DNA from 4 places in the Cytobacillus sp. GQ23 genome. Region 1 is predicted to be linked to each of the others. Evidence: predicted binding sites of a transcription regulator. Region 1 holds the regulator's gene; each other region holds the start of a gene.
What was found. The regulator Rex, encoded in region 1, represses fermentation and respiration genes when NADH is low (regulators of the CRP and FNR family bind a similar motif). The targets are predictions, from matches to a motif close to TTGTGAAATATTTCACAA.

Region 1 (4,210 bases):
CTGGATAATCGATCAATGCATTTTCAAGGATTTCCTTGCTGTCCAGATCCAAATGGTTTGTAGGCTCGTCAAGAATCAGGAAATTGGCTTTCTGCATCATAAGCTTTGCAAGTGCAAGCCGGGCCTTTTCCCCGCCGCTCAGTGTTGAAACTGTTTTAAGAACATCATCGCCGGAGAAGAGAAAGTTCCCAAGTATGGTCCGGATTTCTTTTTCCGGTTTAAGAGGGTATTCATCCCATAATTCGTTCAGTACTCGTTTATTGCTTGTGAGCTCTGCCTGTTCCTGGTCATAGTAGCCAATGGTCACATTAGAGCCATATTGAATCTCCCCAGTAAAAGAAGGGATTTTCTTAATAATGGTTTTAAGCAATGTGGATTTGCCAATTCCATTTGGTCCTACAAGTGCAATACTATCGCCTCTTGCCAGCCGCATAGAAATATTCTCGCTCACTATTTCTTTGTACCCTATTGCTAAAGAATATATATTCAATACTTCATTGCCTGACTGCCGTTCGATATCAAACCCAAAGGAAGCTGATTTCTCGTCTCCCTGCGGCCTGTCCATCACGTCCATTCTGGCCAGCTGCTTTCTGCGGCTTTGTGCCCTTTTAGTAGTGGAGGCACGGGCAAGGTTTCGCTGAATAAAGTCTTGAAGCTTAGCGATTTCTTCCTGCTGTTTTTCGAATTGCTTCATTTCTTTTTCAAAATTAGCTGCTTTTTGATCCAAATAGGAACTGTAGTTTCCAGGGTACTTTCTTATTTGGTGGCGCGATATCTCGTAAACCTGGGAAACGACCTTATCAAGAAAGTAGCGGTCATGTGATACGATCAGAATGGCACCGCTGTAGCCCTGCAGGTATTGTTCGAGCCACGATAGTGTTTCTATATCAAGGTGGTTGGTAGGCTCATCCAGGATTAGTATATCAGGCTTTGTGAGCAGAAGTTTACCAAGGGCCAGCCTTGTTCGCTGACCGCCGCTCAAGGACGAAATTTTTGTATCATAGCCCATTGAGCTGAAGTTGAGTCCATGGAGAATGGAACGTATATCAGCTTCATATTGATAACCGCCATTTTCTTTGAAATCAACCTGGAGTTTGTCGTAATCTTTTAAAACTCGTTCATAGGCATCAGAATTACCAAGGACATCAGGATCCGCCATTTGCTCTTCAAGGCTGCGAAGCTGTTTTTCCTGCTTTTGCAGATGACTGAAAACAGTCAGCATTTCCTCCCATATGGATAAATCTGATTCCAGGCCGGTATTTTGGGCAAGATAGCCAATGGTTACTTCCTTTGGCTTTATGATCTCTCCGGAATCATACGTCATTTGTCCGGCAATTATTTTTAAAAGGGTAGATTTTCCTGCACCATTGCGTCCTACAAGGGCAATACGGTCCCTGGTTTGTACTTCAAGCTTTATATTCGTTAAAATGGGATCAGCTCCAAAACTTTTTGCCAGCTGATTGACTTGTAATAGTATCATGTTCTTTCACCTCTGGTATAGAGTAAGTGTAACTCATTCATATATTGTTCGGCAATAAAGGAGACAGGACTATAAGCCCGGATGAAGGTCATTAAAACAGAAGAAAAGGTAAATAAATATGTGAAGAACCTTACAATGCACATACAAAGAATCCGAAAAATAGTGTATGATTTTGAAGAGAGGTGTTTTTTTAATGGCGGATTTTACTCATTTTAATCAAGAAGGCAGGGCAAAAATGGTGGATGTCAGCGATAAGCCTGAGACCGCAAGGACAGCCATTGCTCAGTCAAGTATTTCGGTGAATCAGGAGATTTACGAAAAGATCACATCAAACTCCATGAAAAAAGGGGATGTTCTTGCTGTTGCACAAACGGCAGGCATTATGGCAAGCAAGAAAACATGGGACATTATTCCGATGTGCCATCCGCTGCCTCTTAAGGGTGTCGATATTTCATTTTCATGGAAAGCAGAAGAGGATGAGTATGTCCTTATCATTACGGCTTCTGTTAAAACAAAAGGAAATACGGGTGTGGAAATGGAAGCGTTAACAGCTGCTTCAGTCTGTGCGCTGACCGTTTATGATATGTGTAAGGCTGTAGATAAAGGAATGGTAATTGGACCAACCTTTTTAATAGAGAAAACAGGCGGGAAAAACGGAGATTTTAAACGAAATTAATACATCATAAGAAATGGGGATGGACGAATGGCCAATGAACCAATTAAGATACCACAGGCAACAGCTAAACGGCTGCCATTATATTACCGCTTCCTAAAGAACCTTCATTCCTCCGGCAAACAGAGAGTCTCATCAGCAGAATTGAGTGAGGCGGTAAAAGTGGATTCTGCAACAATCCGCCGTGATTTTTCGTACTTCGGTGCGTTAGGGAAAAAAGGATATGGATATAATGTGAACTACCTCTTAGGCTTCTTTCGGAAGACTCTTGACCAGGACGAGCTGACTAAAGTCGCTTTGATCGGGGTAGGGAATTTAGGGACCGCTTTTCTAAACTACAATTTTCTTAAAAATAATAATACGAAAATAGAAGTAGCCTTTGATGTGGATGAGAGTAAGGTTGGCACGAAAATCGGTGATGTTCCGGTCCATCATATGGATGACCTTGAAGAAGTGATTGTGAAAAATAATATTCAGGTGGCAATTTTAACGGTGCCTGCACCGCCTGCCCAGACTATCACCGATCGGATGGTGAATGCGAAAATAAAAGGAATCCTTAACTTTACACCTGCGAGGCTCACTGTGCCGTCCTCGATTCGGATTCACCATATCGATCTGGCAGTGGAATTGCAGTCACTGGTTTATTTTCTTAAAAATTATCCTGAAGAAGTGTAAAAAAAATGAGCCTTATGCGGCTCATTTTTTCATTTTAAAATGCAGGCCAAGCATCCGCAGGCCGGTGCCAAAATCAAATGTAGCAATTAGGATTAAAAAATAAGTAAAGAATCCCCAGGTTTCTTCCCGCTGGGTATTCTGGATGGCTATAAAAGTGAAAAGGCATCCGAGAAGGATGTAAATAAAGCCTGAAAACAAAGGTGTGCTTCTCATGATAATCCCCCAGTAAGTTTAAAACTCCACAGCATTCTTTCTAGAAAAAGCTGATAAAGCTCTGCAAATTTTCCATTTCTTTTAACCACTTTTGTAAATTATCCTGATTCAGCTGAACAACCGCAACAAAGGTATTCATCGCCACATGGGCAAAAATCGGCACGATAATCCTCTTGGTCTTTACATATAAGAAGGCAAAGGTGAATCCCATTGCCGAGTATAGCAATACATGTTCAGGCTCAAAATGAGCAAGTGCAAAAATAACCGAGCTGATCAGGGCAGACAGGAAGAAGTTAAAGCGCTTATGGAGGGAACCGAAAATAATTTTCCTAAAGACGATCTCCTCAAGGATTGGCCCGATGACCGAGCTGATTAAAATGACAATTGGCGATGCTTCAATAATCCGGATAATCTGCTGCGTATTTTCAGAGCCCATTTCAATGCCAATCAGGTTTTCAATACTTGCAGCAGTAGCTTGAGCAATCAGGGCCAAAAATATGCCTCCTATTGCCCAGCCCGCTGAGCCTGCCACAGAAGAGGCATCCCGATCGAGTCCCCTTTTCATTTCTTTCCTTAGTAATAGAAGCGTAATGGTCAGCGTAATCGTGAAACTGATTACGAGCCAGTAGGCTACAGCAAGAATCTGCATATTCTCGGGGTTATGTCCCAGGGCATCGGCAGTTATTAATACGAGCGGAACACCAAACAAGCTTGAAAGCTGCATGGCAATATAGGCGATTAATATAATCCAATATTCCTTCTTCAAAGTGTTTTACTCCTTAATCTGAGTGTTGGTTGCAAGTCCTAAAGCCATTGTACTCTTTATAGGGAGGGTGTTTCAAATATCAGCATCAAAGGAGGAGAAGTACATGATTAAAATGAGGGCTGGTGAAGCATACTTAAGAGGTTGTCTATGAGGAAATTTTTTATAAAAAATTTAAGCTTCACCCTTGCAAATAGATATGAGATTCATTAATATAATAATTGTGTTAGCACTCATAAAGAGAGAGTGCTAATAAATAAAAATATTTACATATTATTTGAGGAGGTTGTTTCACTTGTTAAAGCCACTAGGTGATCGAATCATTATCGAGCTTGTTGAAACTGAAGAAAAAACTGCAAGCGGCATTGTACTGCCGGACACTGCTAAAGAAAAGCCTCAAGAAGGC
Region 2 (4,210 bases), on a different contig from region 1:
TATTATCTTCAAGTGTTACATCCGGGAACTGAGGCTTTTCATCCATTAACTGATTAACCCTGGCTGTTTCAGCCGTAAATGCCTGAAACCCATCTGTGCCAATGTAAAAAAGAAATGCGCCAAACATCAGTACAATCAAGCTTGATAAAGCCGTTCTATTTTTGGGAATCATGATTCATCACTTCCTTTTAAAAGAAAGAGACAGCCCAGAGCCGAGCTATCTCCCTTTCCTTACCAGGTTTTATATGGAGGTGAACCTGGAGGCGCGTTGACTATAAAATCGACCAATGGAATGACGTATGCCATGCCGACAAGGGCAATCATACACACAATCCATAATCCCCAGCGCTCTGTCCATCTAGGTGTAGGCGCTTCATCCTCTTCCACTTCCGCAACAGGGAATTCTGTGTTCCCTTTTGGTGCAAAGAACATGAGGTAGAATACGGCATATACCTGGATGAGTACACCAATCATCAGCAGGGTACCGCCTATGGCCAAGAAGAACAGATAAGGATCCCAGCTTAAAGCAGTCGCATTGTCAAAGTATGTTGAATAGGACGTCCTTCTTGGAGAACCCAGCAGCCCTACCCAGTGCATTGCTCCTGACATGATGATCATACCGAGCGTCCATATGATCGTTTGTATAACCCCAAGTTTATTGATCTGCGGTGTCAGCACTCTTTTTGATACATAAGGAATGAGCCAATAGCTGATGCCGAAGAATGTCATGACCACTGACATGCCAAGTGTTAAGTGGAAATGGCCGACAATCCACATTGTGTTATGGACTACCTGATTCAATTGATTTGTGCTTTGTACAATTCCGCCCGCCCCTGCAGGAATAAAAGCAGCCATCGCGATAAATGGTGCAAGGAATCGTACATCTCCCCAAGGAAGTTTCTTATACCAGCCGACAAGACCTCTTCCGCCTTTCTTTCTCGCTGTACGCTCAAATACTGCAAACATAGCATAAGCAGTCATTAAAGAAGGGAAACCAATTGCCAGACTCATAAACACGTGCATGTATTTAACTGGCTCTGAAATACCAGGATCTATAATTTGATGGTGGAAACCGCCTGTAATATTCATAATAACGAGTGCGATTACTACGATCCTTGTTAAAAGGTCATTCCACCTTTTTCCCCCAATGATCTTTGGAACAATGACATACCAGGCAGAAACAGCTGTTAAATACCAGATGTTAACCAGCGTGTGTCCGAAAGCCCAGAACAAAGTGCGTGCAACCATTACATTAATTGTCTCCACCCACCCAAAAGCCCATGGGATAATCGTAAAGACTTCAATCGCTACAGGTATGCTGCCGAAGAATAAGAGAACAAAGACCCCGGTTGCAAAGAAAGAAAGGATCGGTATATGCTGGCCCGGATTCCTCTTTCTCCAGCTGGCCACATTGATGAAGGCACCAAAGGCGCCCATCCAAACACCCAATACGATAAATACTAAGCCTATATAGAAAATGGGTGAAGCAGCCATTGGCGGATAGAATGTATACATAACTGATGCTTCATTCATTAAAATCGGAATCACCGCTAGGACAAATCCGAAAATCTTCATCCAGAAGCCAATCCATGCCATCTTTCTGACCTTAGGAAGCAGGCCGCCCAGTGTATGGGATAACCCGGCATAGAAGTATCCGATTGTGAAGAAAGCCGACAGTACGACTACCAGCAGAAGGCCATGAGCTGTAAGTACCTGATAATAATTCAGCCATGCCGGCAATTCAAACATTCCAGCCCGATTCAGGCCTTGCAGCAATCCAAGTATTCCTCCCAAAAGGATGGCCAGGAAAGCAACAGATAAATATGATTTCGTTAATTTTGCATCCTCAAGGCTAATTCCCATAATTTTATTTGCTTTATCCTTAATAACTTGCGTTCTTCCAGATTGCTTAATAACTGTTTCCACTGTCTATCACCCCTTTATTTCACCGTAATGGTCGTGCTCATCATCTGATGGCCCGCACCGCAGTACTCATTGCAAAGTACTAAATATTCACCTGGCTTATCAAATTTCTGAGTGATCTTTTGTACATAGCCAGGTACTACCATAGCATTTAAGTTAGTTTCTGCAACCTGAAACCCATGAACGACATCTTTTGACGTCAATGTAAAATGAACTGTTGATCCGGCAGGCACCTCAATTTCATTTGGGGTAAAGCTGAATACCTGAAGCGTCATGACTACTTCATACTCTTTCTCGCCTATCTTCTTAATCCCTGGATTATCGAACGGTGCTGTTTCATCCACTTTCTGCGGATCAATTCGCTCTCCATAGCTCGGCGGCCCCAGCTCCAGGGCGAATGTCTGGTAGCCCGTAATCAGCATGAATCCAATAATCATCCCAAAGCTTAGAATCAGCCATATCTTCTCTGACCGATGCATCATTTTGTATCCCCCCTATAATCTGGCCATATACAGGCCATACACTATTAAATAAGTAACAAAGATCCCAAGCCCTACAACTGTAACTGAAAAGAACGTACCCTTTAGAGAGTTATGTTCCTTTGAACTGCTCTGGTTCACTTTTCGTGCATCCACCTTCCATCAGCTCCTTAGCTTTGTTACCTACATCATAGTTGAGAAGGGTTTTCATAAAAGTGAATTGAATCACACTTTTTTCATATATCTTCAAAGCAAAAGGCCTGCAATTTTGGTTAAACACTGTAGTACCAAGGGTTATCTCTATTGAACAGTGCTCTGGTAAGCATATAGGTTCACAAATAGTTCACAAAAAGTCACTTACCAGAAGTCCTATAATGATCATAAGAATATCAAGCTTGTAAGACGGTAGTGCAGCAATAACATTTGGGGTTTTATGTTAAAATGATTTTGAGGGATGTATACTATTGTTCTTAAGCTAAATGGCAAGTTAAGAAATTAATTAAAATTGGGGTGACTATTTTGGATGCTTTCGTGATTTTAGCTTTTTCATTAGCTGCGGGTGCGTTCTCTTTTGCATTATTTTCAGATGATAAAGTTAAGAAACTTGAAAAGAGAGTGAAAGATTTAGAAGATAATATAAACGAAAATTAGAATGGCCAGACTAAACTCAAGAAGTTTCACATAAATAAAAAAAACTAATCCCTATTGGAATTAGTTTGAAAATGGTATGTATAATGGTGGGCCTAAATGGACTCGAACCATCGACCTCACGCTTATCAGGCGTGCGCTCTAACCAGCTGAGCTATAGGCCCATATGTGTTGGAGCGGGTGAAGGGAATCGAACCCTCATCATCAGCTTGGAAGGCTGAGGTTTTACCACTAAACTACACCCGCTTTGTAAGGAATATAATTTGGAGGCAACACCCGGATTTGAACCGGGGATGGAGGTTTTGCAGACCTCTGCCTTACCACTTGGCTATGCTGCCTTAAAAAAAATGGCTGGGCTAGCAGGATTCGAACCTGCGAGTGACGGAGTCAAAGTCCGGTGCCTTACCGCTTGGCTATAGCCCAATAATAATGCAATTTAAAAGAATAATGGGGCGATTGATGGGAATCGAACCCACGAATGTCGGAGCCACAATCCGATGCGTTAACCACTTCGCCACAACCGCCACTATCCTACTGGCAGGGGTAGTAGGAATCGAACCCACATCAAAGGTTTTGGAGACCTTCGTTTTACCATTAAACTATACCCCTATATCAATGGTGGAGGGGGGCAGATTCGAACTGCCGAACCCGAAGGAGCGGATTTACAGTCCGCCGCGTTTAGCCACTTCGCTACCCCTCCAAGTCTGTAAAGACTAAGAAAATGGTGGCTCAGGACGGAATCGAACCGCCGACACAAGGATTTTCAGTCCTTTGCTCTACCGACTGAGCTACTGAGCCAAAATAATATTATATCCCTAAATCTAAATAAATGTGCTTCAAAGCCATGCGTTCTTTGTCGCAGATTTTAAAAGCATGCTATTCGATGATGAAAAGCTTCGCAGCTGCATTCTTTTAAAATCCTCTACCGACTGAGCTACTGAGCCAAAGCTTATATCTCTTTGTAAAAATGGCGGTCCGGACGGGACTCGAACCCGCGACCTCCTGCGTGACAGGCAGGCATTCTAACCAACTGAACTACCGGACCGGATTGCGGGGGCAGGATTTGAACCTGCGACCTTCGGGTTATGAGCCCGACGAGCTACCGGACTGCTCCACCCCGCGATAGTATTATTTATGTGATTTGTCTATGCTCACATCAA
Region 3 (4,210 bases), on a different contig from region 1:
GTCGTGATGGAGAAGAATGAGTTAACCGCAGGTCCTGATCCCATTGTATAGAAATGGTGGACCCATACAACCATACTTAGAAGCGCAATTCCAAGGATGGAAAATACCATTGACTTGTAGCCAAACAATGATTTTCTTGAGAAGGTCGCAATAACCTCTGAAAAAATCCCGAAAGCAGGAAGGGCAACAATATATACCTCTGGATGGCCCCATAGCCAGAACAGGTTAGCCCAAAGCATATCCATGCCTCCGCCGGATACCGTGAAGAAATGTGTTCCATACAGACGGTCGAATGTCATCAATGCCAATGCGACTGTGAAAATAGGGAACGCAGCCACAATCAGAATTGATGTAACAAAAGTAGTCCACGTGAACATCGGCATTTTCATCAGTGTCATGCCTTTTGTTCTCATTTTCAGTATCGTAACGATAAAGTTTATACCTGTCATTAATGTACCGATACCGGCAATCTGCAGGGCGACGGCGTAAAAGTTATTGCCGATTCCCGGACTGAACTCCTTGCCTGCAAGAGGGAAGTAGGAAGTCCAGCCTGCATCAGGCGATCCTCCAATGACAAAGGAAATATTGAATAACATAGCTCCGCTGAAAAACAGCCAGAAGCTTAGAGCATTCAGCTGTGGAAAGGCAACGTCACGTGCACCAATCTGCAGCGGAATGACAACGTTCATTAATCCAATCAAGAACGGCATAGCCATGAAGAGAATCATGATAACGCCGTGTGTTGTAAAGATTTCATTATAGTGCTGGGAATTCAAAAATTCCATTTCAGGCCGCGCAGTCTGAGCTTTCATCAGCAGGCCGTCCATCCCGCCGCGGAAAAACATTAATACCGCGGAGATGATATACATAATACCTATTTTTTTATGATCAACAGTAGTCAGCCATTCTGTCCACAGATACTTCCATTTTTTCAAATAGGTAATCCCTGCCACTGCACCAATCATTGTCAGCAAAATGGCAATCTGGGAACCTAGTATAAGGGGATCTCCGGTAATAAAAAACTCATCCCATTTAATGCCCACTATGGCCACCTCCATGGTTTTCTTCACTGTCATCATGGCCGCTGTCTTTGCCATGACCTTCAATTACATTCGGGTTCTCATTTTTGTAATTATCGTCTTCTTCAAATGTCTTGCCCTGGTATCCATGGCCTCTGTAAAGTTCAGGGTTTGTATAAGCCTTAGAGTGAGGATCAGCATGATTTACCCATTCTAAATGAGTATTTGAATATGTCAGTCTTCCTAAATGAGTAGGCTTCAGCAGTCCTTCATACTCTTTCTCTGTCAATTTAGGTGCTGTATCCTTAACATCTTCAACCCATTGGTCAAAATCTTCCTGTGTTTGGGCAAGCACTTCAAATTTCATATCCGCATATCCGCGGCCGTTAAAGTTCGTGTTCTGGCCTTCGTATGATCCAGGGTTATCTGCAACAAGATACAATTCTGTTTCCATCTTCGGCATGGTGTACTTCTGTCCGCCAAGTGCAGGCACCCAAAAAGATTGCATGGTACTTGCGGAAGTCATTTTGAAGAGTACTGGCCTATCTTCGGGAATATTGACATAGTTCACTGTCTCAATGCCTTCTTCGGGATAACTGAAAATCCATTTCCAGTCAGCAGATGTAACATGTATGGTAATAGGCTCTTTTTCTTCATAGCCCTTTGGTGTTTCTTCCAGCGCATAAAGGGTTTTAACGGTCGGGATCGTTAACGCAATGACGATTAAGATCGGAATCCCGGTCCAGATAATTTCAAGGAGTGTACTCCCATGCTCCTCGGGTGGTTCATAATCCTTATTCTCAGGTTTTTCACGGTATTTCCAAACAATGTAGCCGAATAATCCAAATACGACTGCAACAACAAGAAGCATCCAGATCAGGGACCAGTTAATTAATTCAGTAATGCTTCTGGCTACAGGACCCTGCGGTTCAAAAACAACCATATTACAGCCGCTGAGCAAAAGCATCGGCAATATAGCTGTTAAAGAGAGCAGCATTTTTTTCATCTGATGTTTCATCTCCTTTAAACAAAACTATTGTTAAATAATTCACAAATAATGTGCGCAATTTCACAAAGATGTCAAAAAAATATATTGCTGGCAAAATTGCACATCCCTGAAACCTTTATTTAACTTAGTTATCACTGTGTAAATGATATTAACATAAGCAAATGTGAAAAGTTGTGACAAATATCAAAAGGAAATATATGTAAGAACTTTGAACCGCTTTTTATTTTCTATAAATAGCAATATAACAACGGTTCTGCTGCATTATCGAACTTTTGAACAACTTTTGAACTTTTTTTATGAAATTTTCACCATGGCTGTTTTCGTATATTTTGTTGCTATTTGTATTATATTTACTGAGATAATTAGAGCGGGGGTAGCGGGCCAGGTGAGGCCCCGCAGACGCGCAGCGCCGAGGAGCCTTAGGCGCAAGCCTCGCGGAAAAGGAGCATCCTTAGCGGCCAACAACGGACAACACTATAAGCAGAAAACAAAAATTAATACGAAAAGAAAAGAGCCTTCAATAATAAAGGAAGATATACAAAAAAGGTGACTCTTCGGACAGAAAAGGATTTTTCATAACAGGAAAATGATTTTGATTAAAAGCCTGTAAGTGCTCTTTCTTATTTATTGAAAAATACAGAATACTGCAGTAACATAAAGTAAAATTAGATAGAGACAGGGTGAGGACATGATTGATTTAAGAAGCGATACAGTCACAAAGCCGACTGAAGCAATGAGAAAAGCGGCTTATGAAGCTGAAGTTGGAGATGATGTTTATGGAGAGGACCCTTCAATAAATATACTGGAGGAAAAAGCTGCTGAAGTGCTTGGAAAAGAAGCGGCACTTTTCGTAACAAGCGGAACACAAGGAAACCAGATTGCCATATTAACACATTGCCGTCCTGGCAATGAAATAATCCTCGAGGCAGAAAGCCATATATTTTACTATGAAAGCGGAGCTCCATCTGCATTCGCCGGTGTACAGACCAGAACGTTAAACGGGACAAGAGGGGCCATGAATCCCGCTGACTTGGAGTTTGCCATCAGGGGAGAGGATCAGCATTTTCCTGAAACTGGCTTAATTTGCCTTGAAAATACCCATAATCGAGCAGGCGGTGCCGTGATTCCCATTGATAATATGAAAGATATTCATCGTATCGCAAATTCCAATGACATTCCCGTACATATAGATGGAGCACGATTATTCAATGCCGCTGCAGCACTGAACCTCCCGGCTTCTGAATTAGCAAAGCATTGCGACACTGTCCAGGTATGCCTATCCAAAGGGCTGGGTGCTCCGGTCGGATCCATACTGGCAGGAAACAGAGATTTTATAACAGCCGCGAGAAAATGGCGCAAAAGACTTGGCGGGGGACTAAGGCAGGCTGGCATCATAGCGGCTCCCGGAATTATTGCTTTAACACAAATGAGAGAACGTTTGGCTGAGGACCATGAAAATGCCCAATATCTTGCACAGCAACTAGGCCAAATCAATGGGATTGAAATCGTAAATCAGGTAGATACAAATATCCTTGTGGCCGATGTAAAAAACCTTAAGATGAATTCATCGGAATTTGTTGAAAAATTAAAAGCCCAAGGAGTTCTATCTGGAACTTTTGGACCTAGTTATGTGCGTTTCGTTACTCACTATGATGTGAACAGAAACCAGCTTGAACAAGCAATAACAGCCATTCAAAAAACAGCAGCACAAACTGTTTAATATGACAAACGCATGTCTTCCGGCATGCGTTTTTTTATTTCTGCACACGTGATAATTGGAGCAGGGGGGCAAGAGAACCATTTGTATTTTTTTTACTCAAATCAGGAGTGCTGACCCGAAGATGAAAACAAGGAGAAGACCCATCCATTAGACTGCCTTGATCTGATAACCACAAAGCTTAACGAAACTTGATTTAATAATATCCCTGCTGAGTAACAACAATGTAATGTCCGGTGTGCAAATGACTCTGATGCCAAACACTGTGAAAGGGGTATCCCTGATGGATAGCCTGCCACCAGGGCCCATATTGGATCTGCGGATATCCGTAGTAATGCGCACCATTCATGCCTGTAATGATATATTGCCTCAAAGCTGTTTCCTCCTTGTCATTTTTAAAAATAATCTATGCAAAAGCTTTTAATGTGGCTCTTGAAGATTTCTCTAATTTTCCACCTATACTTT
Region 4 (4,210 bases), on a different contig from region 1:
AATGACGTTTACGGATAAAGCTGTCCATGCGATGGAAGCAGGCGCAGAGGGAATTATTATTTATAATAACACAAAAGGCAGATTCTTCGGCAATCTGGACAGCGAGGTTACTATTCCGGCAGCGGCGCTTTCAAAGGAAGAAGGCGAGAGGATCAAGAAGCTTTTAAAAGAAAAGGGAAGGCTCCTTGCCCGGACTAATATAATAGAAGAAAGGGACATCCTGGCCGACTTCAGCTCCCGCGGACCTGTTACATCCACATGGGAAATTAAACCGGATGTTGTGGCGCCGGGGGTCGCCATAAATAGCACGATTCCCGGCGGCTACCTGCCGCTTCAGGGGACAAGTATGGCCGCTCCGCATGTGGCTGGTGCCTGTGCCATCCTGAAACAGGCACATCCCGAATGGGGACCGGAACAGATTAAGGCAGCACTCATGAATACCGCTAAGCTAATAAGGAACTCGGAAGGACGGACATATAGAACCTATGAGCAGGGGGCCGGCAGGATACAGCTTGATCAGGCGCTGAAGGCAGAAACGCTTGTATTACCGGCTTCCATGCAATTCGGCAAATTTCAGATCGCAGACAGGCTGCATGACCACAGCAGTTTTATAACGGTTGAAAATATAAGTGGAAAAACGCAGTCTTATTCCTTTTCCGTACCTTATAAGGAGCAGGGCATCAATTGGGAAATGCCAATGACCTTCCGATTGAATCCGGGTGAAAAGAAAAAGGTCGAAATCAAAATGTCTGCAGATCCGACCCTTTTAAAGAATAAGATCCATGACGGGTACCTACTATTGAAAGCAGGTTCTGAAAGTATCCATGTTCCATACCTGTATGTACTTGAGGAGCCTGATTACCCAAGGGTGATGGGATTCGGAATTGGCAAAGGGGATAAACCGGGAACGTATCGGTATGAAGTATATCTGCCTGGCGGTGCGGAGGAGTTCGGAATTGCGATGTTTGATTCGGAAAGCCTTCGGTTCATGGGATTTCTGGATTGGAAAAGAAATGCCGGCAAGGGACAGCTGCTGCAGGAAATCCCTGCAGAAAAGCTGCCAGGGCCGGGTCTTTACCTGGCGAAGGTGTTTGCTAAAAAGGCTGGCCGGGAAGATTGGCTTGAAACTTATATATTTGTGAGGCCGGATGGCCAGCTGGGGGATCCGGTGCCTTCAGAAGCAGAGGAGATCAAAAAGTAAGCGAAAAAAGGTTTTCAGGAGCGATGCAGATTCTCGCTCCTTTTTCAATATAAAAGGGGAAAATTAAATGTGATAAATATGTGAACATACCATATTTTTACCTTTTTGTTTGTGAACTTTTTCACTCCAAACGCATTGACATTGACAAAGCCCTATTGTATGCTTACAAAGGGTAAAAGATGATAGGGTTTTCAAAATATTTTTGCAGACATATTTCCCACTTCTGCATGATGTTTAACTGATTTTTTACGGCCTCAAAACCCTCTTACCATTCTCTTTAAGGGAGGATGCGTTTTAATGCGTCAAAAAGACCGCAACCCATTTAAGGCGATGGCCTTAATGTCCGCCATTCTTTCCCAGTTAGTAGGTTCCACGCTCATTGGCATTTTCGCCGGAAGATGGCTTGACAGCAAGGCAGGAACTGAGCCTTTATTCCTATTAATCGGCTTGTTCATTGGGCTGGGCGTCGGGATTTACGCCATGCTTCGCCTAATCCAACATTTTTTCACAGGAGAATGAACATCATGCCGGAAATCAAAGCAACTTTTCAAAGACAGCGAAAATACATATTCCTTTTGTTGTCTGTATATGTTCTCGGCTGGGGTTTTACACCTTATCAATCTATTTTTCTGGGCTTGATCTTCGGGACATGCTTAAGTCTGTTCAATTTGTGGCTGATTTCACGAAAGGCGCTGCAATTTGGAGAGGCAGTCGAGAGAGGCGAGAAGGTGCGTTCACTTGGAACGGTATCCAGGATGGCTACAGCAGTATTTGCTGTTATGATCGCTCTGGAATATCCTGAAAAGCTGCATCTGATCAGTGTGGTATTTGGATTAATGACATCCTATATTGTCATTATGATAGATTATTTTCTTCAATCTTTTCAATTACGTAAATAGCGGGAAGAGAGGTGAACACTATTGCATCATGAAGCTCCTATAAAAGAATTTTTAGGATTGAATTTTAACTTATCAAACATACTGATGATTACAGTGGCCAGTGCTATTGTCTTCATTATTGCTCTGCTTTCAACCCGTCGATTGGCCATGAAACCAACGGGGATGCAAAACTTCTTCGAATGGGTTATGGATTTTGTTAAGAATATCATTAACAGTACGATGGACTGGAAGACAGGCGGAAGATTCCATATCCTTGGATTAACCCTGATCATGTATATCTTTGTATCAAACATGCTCGGACTTCCGTTCGCGATCACTTATGATCACACTTTATGGTGGAAATCGCCAACAGCCGATCCTGTTATCACCTTAACATTAGCGGCAATGGTAGTCGGGCTTTCGCATTACTATGGCGTAAAGCTTAAAGGAGTAGGAGAATATGGCCGGGATTTTATCAGGCCAATGCCTTTCTTGTTCCCATTGAAAATCATTGAAGAGTTTGCAAATACTCTGACACTGGGACTTCGTCTCTACGGTAACATTTACGCCGGTGAGATCCTGCTGACATTGCTTGTCGGAGGTCTTGCACATGCCGGTGTAGGCGGAATGCTTGCCGCAGTTATACCAACACTTGTTTGGCAGGGATTCTCAATCTTTGTCGGATCTATCCAGGCATTCATTTTCTGTATGTTAACAATGGTTTATATGGCACACAAAGTGAGCCAGGACCATTAATATATACCTGTTCATTCTATGGACAAAACATTTTAAACAAATAAATTTTCATACAATTTAAGGAGGAACTCAATAATGGGTCTTTTAGCAGCAGCAATTGCAATCGGTTTAGCAGCACTAGGTGCCGGTATCGGTAACGGTCTTATCGTATCAAAAACAGTTGAAGGTATGGCTCGCCAGCCAGAAGCTCGCGGTATGCTTCAAACTACAATGTTCATCGGGGTTGCACTAGTTGAGGCCGTTCCGATCATTGGCGTTGTTATCGCGTTCATGGTTATCGGCGGTTAATTAATACTGTACCAATCGTTCAAAAATGGCGAAGATCATTCCATGAACCTTCGCCATTCCTTTATGTTTTTTTACCGTAAACTAATTCGGAATCATGCATATGACTCCGTTTCATAAGTGGAACAACTCTTGAAGGGAGTGAATCGAGGGTGTTAACAAACAGTCTAGTATTAGGCGCTGCAGGCGGCGGTTTTAACGGCGGGGACATTTTGTACCAGCTGGTTATGTTCATTATCTTGTTGGCATTGCTGAAAAAATTCGCGTGGGGTCCTTTAATGGGCATTATGCAGCAGCGTGAAGAACACATTGCCAGTGAAATTCAAGCGGCTGAAGAAAGCCGTACAGAAGCAAAGAAGCTATTAGAAGAGCAAAGAAATCTTTTAAAAGAAGCACGTACTGAAGCACAGGGCCTTATCGAAAATGCGAAGAAACAAGGCGATGTGCAGCGTGAGGAGATCGTTGCGGCTGCCCGCACAGAGTCTGAACGCATTAAGGAATCTGCTAAGCTTGAAATCGAGCAGCAGAAAGAACAAGCGGTTGCCGCTATCCGCGAGCAGGTCGCTTCATTGTCTGTCCTAATTGCTTCCAAGGTTATCGAGAAGGAACTAAGTGCAGCTGATCAGGAAAAGCTGATCAATGAATACATTCAAGAGGCAGGAGAAAAGCGATGACGGGCTCCACAGTAGCAAAGCGCTACGCGTTGGCTCTTTTCCAGCTTGCGAATGAACACCAGCTTCTTGACCAAATGGAAGAAGAGCTTCGTGCAGTGAAAGAAGTAGTAAACCATAACTCAGATTTAAAGTCTGTTTTGAAATCTCCAAAGCTTTCAATTGAGAAGAAAAAAGAGATTTTAAAAGAAGCATTTGCATCTGTGAACACGTTTGTACTAAACACGTTAATGATATTAATTGAACGCCACCGCGAGGATCATATCTCTGATGTGGCAGATCATTTTATAAGCCTGGCGAATGACAAAAAAGGAATTGCGGATGCAAAAGTATACACTGTCCGTCCGTTGACTGAAGCAGAGAAGGAAGCATTATCTGTGTCATTTGCAGCTAAGGTAGGAAAAAAATCACTTCGTATT

Region 2: the regulator Rex is predicted to act here: its motif matches at 2,616-2,633, upstream of AC6CHU_RS23195 (cytochrome c oxidase subunit 2A).
Region 3: the regulator Rex is predicted to act here: its motif matches at 2,056-2,073, upstream of qoxA (cytochrome aa3 quinol oxidase subunit II).
Region 4: the regulator Rex is predicted to act here: its motif matches at 1,311-1,328, upstream of AC6CHU_RS17140 (AtpZ/AtpI family protein).

Annotation. Positions count from the first base shown of each region.
Region 1 covers NZ_JCAXER010000035.1:45,931-50,140, reverse strand. Annotated here, with positions in the region: gene abc-f (ribosomal protection-like ABC-F family protein) at 1-1,480, opposite strand, end outside; gene moaC (cyclic pyranopterin monophosphate synthase MoaC) at 1,674-2,156, shown strand; gene AC6CHU_RS22840 (redox-sensing transcriptional repressor Rex) at 2,184-2,828, shown strand; gene AC6CHU_RS22835 (YdiK family protein) at 2,850-3,041, opposite strand; gene AC6CHU_RS22830 (CPBP family intramembrane glutamic endopeptidase) at 3,082-3,807, opposite strand; gene groES (co-chaperone GroES) at 4,100-4,210, shown strand, end outside.
Region 2 covers NZ_JCAXER010000037.1:430-4,639, reverse strand. Annotated here, with positions in the region: gene AC6CHU_RS23210 (SCO family protein) at 1-172, opposite strand, end outside; gene AC6CHU_RS23205 (cbb3-type cytochrome c oxidase subunit I) at 232-1,926, opposite strand; gene AC6CHU_RS23200 (cytochrome c oxidase subunit II) at 1,941-2,405, opposite strand; gene AC6CHU_RS23195 (cytochrome c oxidase subunit 2A) at 2,418-2,558, opposite strand; gene AC6CHU_RS23190 (hypothetical protein) at 2,922-3,053, shown strand; tRNA gene AC6CHU_RS23185 (tRNA-Ile) at 3,138-3,214, opposite strand; tRNA gene AC6CHU_RS23180 (tRNA-Gly) at 3,223-3,296, opposite strand; tRNA gene AC6CHU_RS23175 (tRNA-Cys) at 3,315-3,388, opposite strand; tRNA gene AC6CHU_RS23170 (tRNA-Gln) at 3,399-3,473, opposite strand; tRNA gene AC6CHU_RS23165 (tRNA-His) at 3,499-3,574, opposite strand; tRNA gene AC6CHU_RS23160 (tRNA-Trp) at 3,586-3,659, opposite strand; tRNA gene AC6CHU_RS23155 (tRNA-Tyr) at 3,667-3,750, opposite strand; tRNA gene AC6CHU_RS23150 (tRNA-Phe) at 3,773-3,848, opposite strand; tRNA gene AC6CHU_RS23145 (tRNA-Asp) at 4,019-4,095, opposite strand; tRNA gene AC6CHU_RS23140 (tRNA-Met) at 4,099-4,172, opposite strand.
Region 3 covers NZ_JCAXER010000024.1:63,654-67,863, reverse strand. Annotated here, with positions in the region: gene qoxB (cytochrome aa3 quinol oxidase subunit I) at 1-1,043, opposite strand, end outside; gene qoxA (cytochrome aa3 quinol oxidase subunit II) at 1,033-2,025, opposite strand; gene ltaE (low-specificity L-threonine aldolase) at 2,717-3,748, shown strand; gene AC6CHU_RS19185 (hypothetical protein) at 3,942-4,118, opposite strand.
Region 4 covers NZ_JCAXER010000020.1:81,756-85,965, reverse strand. Annotated here, with positions in the region: gene AC6CHU_RS17145 (S8 family serine peptidase) at 1-1,201, shown strand, start outside; gene AC6CHU_RS17140 (AtpZ/AtpI family protein) at 1,499-1,720, shown strand; gene AC6CHU_RS17135 (ATP synthase subunit I) at 1,726-2,100, shown strand; gene atpB (F0F1 ATP synthase subunit A) at 2,122-2,835, shown strand; gene atpE (F0F1 ATP synthase subunit C) at 2,911-3,123, shown strand; gene AC6CHU_RS17120 (F0F1 ATP synthase subunit B) at 3,273-3,794, shown strand; gene AC6CHU_RS17115 (F0F1 ATP synthase subunit delta) at 3,791-4,210, shown strand, end outside.